DNA from 3 places in the Enterobacter sp. PL_is511 genome. Region 1 is predicted to be linked to each of the others. Evidence: predicted binding sites of a transcription regulator. Region 1 holds the regulator's gene; each other region holds the start of a gene.
The links. The regulator PurR, encoded in region 1, represses purine synthesis genes. The targets are predictions, from matches to a motif close to CANGCAAACGTTTGCNTG.
Positions count from the first base shown of each region.

Region 2: a site for PurR is predicted at 850-867, ahead of tusA (sulfurtransferase TusA). Genes of this name have one in related genera too.
Region 3: a site for PurR is predicted at 1,446-1,463, ahead of carA (glutamine-hydrolyzing carbamoyl-phosphate synthase small subunit). Genes of this name have one in related genera too.

Region 1 covers NZ_JBVPGP010000024.1:1,153,280-1,155,549, reverse strand. Annotated here, with positions in the region: gene AC0TN7_RS21095 (MFS transporter) at 1-243, opposite strand, end outside; gene cydH (cytochrome bd-I oxidase subunit CydH) at 407-496, opposite strand; gene purR (HTH-type transcriptional repressor PurR) at 794-1,819, shown strand; gene punR (DNA-binding transcriptional activator PunR) at 1,837-2,270, opposite strand, start outside.
Region 2 covers NZ_JBVPGP010000014.1:79,471-81,740, forward strand. Annotated here, with positions in the region: gene AC0TN7_RS02350 (DcrB family lipoprotein) at 1-21, opposite strand, end outside; gene AC0TN7_RS02355 (7-cyano-7-deazaguanine/7-aminomethyl-7-deazaguanine transporter) at 94-759, opposite strand; gene tusA (sulfurtransferase TusA) at 927-1,169, shown strand; gene yhgN (NAAT family transporter YhgN) at 1,234-1,827, opposite strand; gene asd (aspartate-semialdehyde dehydrogenase) at 2,005-2,270, shown strand, end outside.
Region 3 covers NZ_JBVPGP010000022.1:62,405-64,674, reverse strand. Annotated here, with positions in the region: gene carB (carbamoyl-phosphate synthase large subunit) at 1-60, opposite strand, end outside; gene carA (glutamine-hydrolyzing carbamoyl-phosphate synthase small subunit) at 79-1,227, opposite strand; gene dapB (4-hydroxy-tetrahydrodipicolinate reductase) at 1,682-2,270, opposite strand, start outside.

The DNA of each region.
Region 1 (2,270 bases):
GGTGAAAATCGCCATCAGGAAAATCAGCGCATTGCGGCGCGCGCGGTGCGAAAGGAGAAGCGTCATCAGCGGCGCCCCCACCATCACGCCGATAGCATAGGCGCTGATTAACATCCCTGCCGCAGGGATCGAGACGTCCACGCCGCGGGCGATGACGGGCAGTAACCCCATCGGGGAGAATTCAGTGGTGCCAATCCCAAAAGCGCCAATCGCCAGGGCCAGCAGGGGAAAATTGATTTTCATGCGTCAACTCCGGATGCCGTGTCATGTGGTGACACAGAACAAAGAAGCGGAAAGCATGACATCAATCACAAAAAATGAGAAGTTAACAAAATGGCAAAAGATTTTTGCCAGAGAAGTAACAATCGGGTCGATCGGGAGGGAGAAGGCTCTCCCTCCGCGTAAATCAGTGCAGCGCAGCCGTCAGACCGGCCGCGACAATCAGAGCCAGCACAATAACGGTGGTGAACAGCGAAAACTTCAGATCGGAACTCATCAATTTTTCTCCTTTTAATCCCCCCACGAAAAGTGAGCCTGCTCATTTTTGCATAATTTACGTCAAAAATCTTCCTGGATTTAGGCTGATAAACACTTTACCTCTTCCCCTTTTCATCAAGATAGGACAAAATTCCACGCTAAATTTATTAGCGTACCGGCCATTGACCCCCTCCTGACGTCCCGTGTCGTTTTCCCGGCGTGCCGCAATTCAAGATTGCGTGATAAGGGTGAGAGAAGGCAAACGTTTACCTTCAAGTTTTTCAGGAGTTTAGGATATGGTCTGGAGTGACATTTAATGGCAACAATTAAAGACGTAGCAAAACGCGCAAACGTTTCCACTACAACCGTATCACATGTAATTAACAAAACCCGCTTCGTGGCGGAAGAGACGCGCAACGCCGTCTGGGCAGCGATCAAAGAGCTGCACTATTCGCCAAGTGCGGTTGCGCGCAGCCTCAAGGTTAATCACACCAAATCCATTGGATTGCTGGCCACTAGCAGTGAAGCGGCCTATTTTGCCGAGATCATTGAAGCGGTAGAGAAGAACTGCTTCCAGAAAGGCTATACCCTGATTCTGGGCAACGCATGGAACAGCATAGAAAAACAGCGTGCCTACCTGTCGATGATGGCGCAAAAGCGCGTTGATGGCCTGCTGGTAATGTGTTCCGAGTACCCGGAATCCGTGCTGTCGATGCTCGAAGAGTATCGCCATATTCCCATGGTGGTCATGGACTGGGGCGAAGCGCGCGCGGATTTCACTGATTCCGTTATCGATAATGCCTTTGAAGGCGGCTATATGGCCGGTCGTTATCTGATCGAACGCGGTCACCGCGAGATTGGCGTGATCCCCGGTCCGCTGGAGCGCAACACCGGCGCGGGCCGTCTGGCCGGTTTTATGAAAGCGATGGAAGAAGCGCTGATCAACGTGCCGGAAAACTGGATTGTGCAGGGCGACTTTGAGCCGGAGTCGGGCTACCGCGCAATGCAGCAGATCGTCTCCCAGCCACACCGTCCGACCGCCGTTTTCTGCGGGGGTGACATCATGGCTATGGGCGCGCTCTGCGCTGCCGACGAGCTGGGTCTGCGCGTACCGCAGGATATTTCCGTGATCGGGTATGACAACGTGCGTAACGCGCGTTTCTTCACGCCAGCGTTGACCACCATTCACCAGCCGAAAGATTCGCTGGGCGAAACGGCCTTCAATATGCTGATGGACAGGATCGTCAACAAACGTGAAGAGTCGCAGTCCATTGAAGTTCACCCGCGTCTTATCGAACGCCGTTCCGTTGCGGACGGTCCGTTCCGCGACTACCGTCGTTAATCGCTTTACGGGGCCAGCTATGCTGGCTCCCGTAACCATTCCCGGTTTAGCGTTTCGCTGTCTCCCAGATAATCCAGCAGCCAGGCCATCGCAGGCGAGACATCACTTTGCTGCCAGGTCAGGCAGCAGGCCGCATCCGGGAACGGATTCTCCAGCGTCAGCTCAACCCACTCTCCGGTATCGATGCGCGGACGCGCGAAATGAACGGGCACCATCGCGACGCACAGTCCGGCGCTGAGGCACGTCGCCGACGATTCCCAGTCAGGGGCCACCACCCGCCGCTGGTTGTCCAGAAGCCAGGTGATACGCTTCGGCAATGAACGGGAGGTATCCTCCAGCACCAGCGACGGCCAGTTGCGCAGCGTATCATCGCTGAGCGGCCCCTCCATCACCGCCAGCGGATGATCGCTTGCCACCACGCACTTCCAGCTCAGCATGCCCATATCGCGAA
Region 2 (2,270 bases), on a different contig from region 1:
ATATTTAACCAGATTGCGCATTGACTTCTTCCTTTCGATAAACGGCCATAACGGCTCATTCGCTCATCTTATCACAACTGATAAAGCTAACCTTTAACCTGCCTGCAATGCGGTGATTTCAGATTTATCTGCCAGCCTTTTCAGCAGCATATTGAGCAGTACGCCGTACATCGGCAGGAAGAAGACAATGCTGATGAGGACCTTGAAGCAGTAGTCCACCAGCGCGATTTCCATCCAGTGTTCGGCCATGAACGCATCCGGGCTGCGCCAGAAGGCGATGAAGAAGAAGGCCAGAGTATCGCTCACGTTACCGAACAGCGTGGAGGCGGTGGGCGCCATCCACCAGCGGTGATTTTGCCGCAGGCGGTTAAACACGTGCACGTCGAGGATCTGCCCCAGCGCGTAGGCCATAAAGCTGGCGGCGGCGATACGGGCGACAAACAGGTTAAAGTGGGTTAACGCCTCAAAGCCCTGCCAGCTTCCCATATAAAACAGAGACGAAATCACGTACGAGATGAACAGCGCCGGGAGCATGACCGAAAAAATAATGCGGCGAGCCAGCGGTGCGCCAAAGATACGCACGGTCAAATCGGTCGCGAGGAAAATAAACGGAAAACTGAACGCGCCCCAGGTGGTATGAAAACCAAAGATGGAGATCGGGAGCTGCACCAGATAGTTGCTGGAGGTGATCACCAGCAAATGGAAAAGCGAAAGCCAGAACAACGCTTTTACGCGCTGAGATTCGGAAAACGACGTCATATTGTGACCTTTTTATACGTTGGGGTGAGGGAACCCAATAAAAACCGCAGCATGATACTGCTTTGGCAGGACATTGCAATGGTTAGTTTTTACGCAATCGTTAACCTGGTTTGCATTGATCGCAACCGGGCGTAAACTACAGCCGTTTTTATCTGACCGAGAAGATCATGACCGACCTGTTTTCCAGCCCAGACCACACCCTTGATGCCCAGGGCCTCCGCTGCCCGGAACCGGTAATGATGGTACGTAAGACCGTGCGCAATATGCAGACCGGTGAAACGCTGTTGATTATTGCCGATGACCCGGCCACAACCCGCGATATTCCAGGCTTTTGTACCTTTATGGAACATGAGCTGGTGGCACAGCAGACCGAGGCGCTGCCGTACCAGTATTTGATTCGTAAGGGGTAGATGGGCTGTCCTCTGCGGCCTGATGCCCTCACCCCGGCCCTCTCCCACGGGGAGAGGGAGAAAGTCATCCTTTCATCCACGCCCGGATCCCGTCCAGGAACATCTGCGTCGCCATCATGACCAGAATCAGCCCCATCAGGCGCTCCAGCGCGTTCACCCCTTTCTCACCCAGCAGGCGCAGGAACAGGGACGACTGCAGCAGGATAATAAACGTCCCGCCCCAGGCGATCAGCAGGGCAATCACCAGATGACTCATCTGGTTCGGATACTGATGCGACAGCAGCATCAGCGTGGCCAGAATGGTCGGGCCCGCGACGAGGGGGATCGCCAGCGGCACAATAAACGGCTCTTCACCCGCAGGCAGGCCGCTGCTGCTGCCTTCCGCGCTCGGGAAAATCATCTTAATGGCAATCAGGAACAGAATAATCCCGCCGGAAATCGACACAGTTTCGGCGCGCAGGTTCAGGAATGCGAGGATCTTTTCCCCGGCAAACAGGAAGATAAACATCACCAGCAGGGCGATGAGCAGCTCGCGGATCATGATCGCCCGGCGGCGCTTCGGCTCGGTGTGCTTCAGCACCGACATGAAGATCGGCAGGTTACCCAGTGGATCCATTATCAGAATCAATAAAACCGCTGCGGAAATGATTTCACTCATGTAAATTATCCCTGAAATTCTCTATGGTTATTATGATAATTAGCTGTATTTCTGATTGTCGGGCAATCATCGATTAATTTCGCTTGCGACTTTGGCAGCATTTTGTAATGTGAAGCATATCCCAGTTCAATACTGGCTTGCACAAACAGCACACACCCTCAGCAGGAAAAAAATGCTATGAAAAACGTTGGTTTTATCGGCTGGCGCGGTATGGTCGGCTCTGTACTCATGCAACGCATGGTTGAAGAGCGCGATTTCGACGCTATCCGCCCGGTCTTCTTCTCCACTTCCCAGCTCGGCCAGGCTGCTCCGTCCTTTGGTGGTACCACAGGCACGTTGCAGGATGCTTACGATCTGGAAGCGCTGAAGGCGCTCGACATTATTGTGACCTGCCAGGGCGGCGATTATACCAACGAAATCTATCCAAAGCTGCGTGAAAGCGG
Region 3 (2,270 bases), on a different contig from region 1:
GATCACGATTGGGCCAGCGCCAAGGATCAGGATGCTTTTTATGTCTGTACGTTTTGGCATTGTCTTCTCGGCTCCTGATTATTTAGCGGTCTTACGGTATTGCTCGATAAGTTCGATGAAGTGATCGAACAGCGGCGCGGCGTCGTGTGGGCCCGGGCTGGCTTCCGGGTGGCCCTGGAAGCTGAACGCTGGCTTATCGGTACGGTGGATGCCCTGCAGGGTGCCATCGAACAGCGACTTGTGGGTCACGCGCAGGTTAGCCGGCATTGAGGCTTCATCGACGGCAAAGCCGTGGTTCTGCGCGGTGATCATCACCGTGTTGTTATCGGTGTCTTTCACCGGGTGGTTACCACCGTGGTGGCCGAACTTCATCTTAACGGTGTTCGCACCGCTCGCCAGGGCCAGCAGCTGATGGCCGAGACAGATGCCGAATACCGGGATGTCGGTTTCCAGGAAGGACTTAATGGCGGCGATAGCGTAATCGCACGGCGCCGGGTCGCCAGGGCCGTTGGACAGGAAAATACCGTCCGGATTCATCTTCAGCACGTCTTCGGCAGACGTTTGTGCCGGCACCACCGTCAGGCGGCAGCCGCGGTCAACCAGCATGCGCAGGATGTTGCGCTTGGCGCCGAAATCGTAGGCCACCACGTGGAACGGCAGCTCGCTCTCTTTTTTCGCTTCCGGCAGGTCGCCTGAAAGCGTCCAGCTACCCTGAGTCCAGCTGTAGGCTTCAGCGGTAGTCACTTCTTTCGCCAGGTCCATGCCGTTCAGGCCCGGGAAGGCTTTCGCTTTTTCCAGCGCCAGCGTCGCATCGAGGTTATCACCCGCGATGATGCAGCCGTTCTGTGCACCCTTCTCGCGCAGCAGACGCGTTAACTTACGGGTATCGATATCGGCAATCGCCACGATGTTATGGCGCTTCAGGTAAGAAGAGAGGTCTTCGGTATTGCGGAAATTGCTGGCAATCAGCGGCAGGTCGCGGATGACCAGGCCTTGCGCATGTACCTGAGAAGATTCTTCGTCAGCAGCATTGGTGCCGACATTGCCGATATGAGGATAAGTAAGAGTAACGATTTGGCGAGAATAGGAAGGATCAGTGAGGATTTCTTGATAACCGGTCATTGAAGTATTGAAAACGACTTCCCCAACCGCCGAACCCGTTGCCCCTATGGCCCGACCGATAAACTGGGTTCCGTCTTCCAGAACCAATAGCGCTGACTTAATCAAAACACCCTCCAGAGAATATTCACTCACTTTATTTGCATATTAATTCATAACCATGTCATGGATCAATGCAAATGTGTTGCCAGCGGATTTTTGGCAAACGGCGGCATTCTGGGGATTTGGTGGGTAAAAGTCAACTCAAAACGGAGATTTTGTTTAGTCTTTTACAGGCCTGGCGAGAGGAATGCGGCTTAAGCGACAAAAAGATCAGGTAAATCACTGCGGAAAACGCTTGCGCGCCTGGTTTAATAAAAAATCAGCGGATGGAGCATCATAAAGTGGACCAAATGGTCAAAATTTACATTTCAGCAACGTTAAAACGCAGAAAGAGATAGATTTTTATAGGCTAATAGGATTATTTACTTTGAAACACTCAAAATAAAAGGGCAATAAATTATTGCCCTATGCAATCAAACAATTACGACTGCAATAACCACATCACGATGGGTAATAATGCTTACAAATTGTTGAGATCGAGCACGTCTCGCATATCAAAAAGGCCATCTTTCTTATTTTTCAGCCACAAAGCGGAGCGTACGGCGCCGTTAGCAAATGTCATTCGGCTGGAAGCTTTATGCGTAATCTCGACACGTTCGCCAATATCGGCGAACATCGCCGTGTGTTCGCCGACAATGTCACCCGCTCGCACGGTGGCGAAACCAATGGTGCCCGGTACGCGTTCGCCGGTGTGACCTTCGCGGGTATAGACCGCGCACTCTTTTAAATCTTTATCGAGTGCATGCGCAATCGCTTCGCCCATCGCCAGCGCCGTACCTGATGGCGCATCAACTTTGTAACGGTGGTGAGCTTCTACGATCTCAATATCGGTATAGTTGCCCATCACCTTCGCGGCCTTCTCCAGCAGCTTCAGCATGACGTTAACGCCCACGCTGAAGTTTGCGGCGAAGACAATCGCAATCTCTTTTGATGCATCCTGGATAGCCTGCTTGCCCGCGTCGTCAAAACCGGTGGTGCCGATCACCATCCCCTTGCCGTGCTGACGGCAAAACGCCAGATGCGTGAGCGTCCCTTCCGGGCGGGTAAAA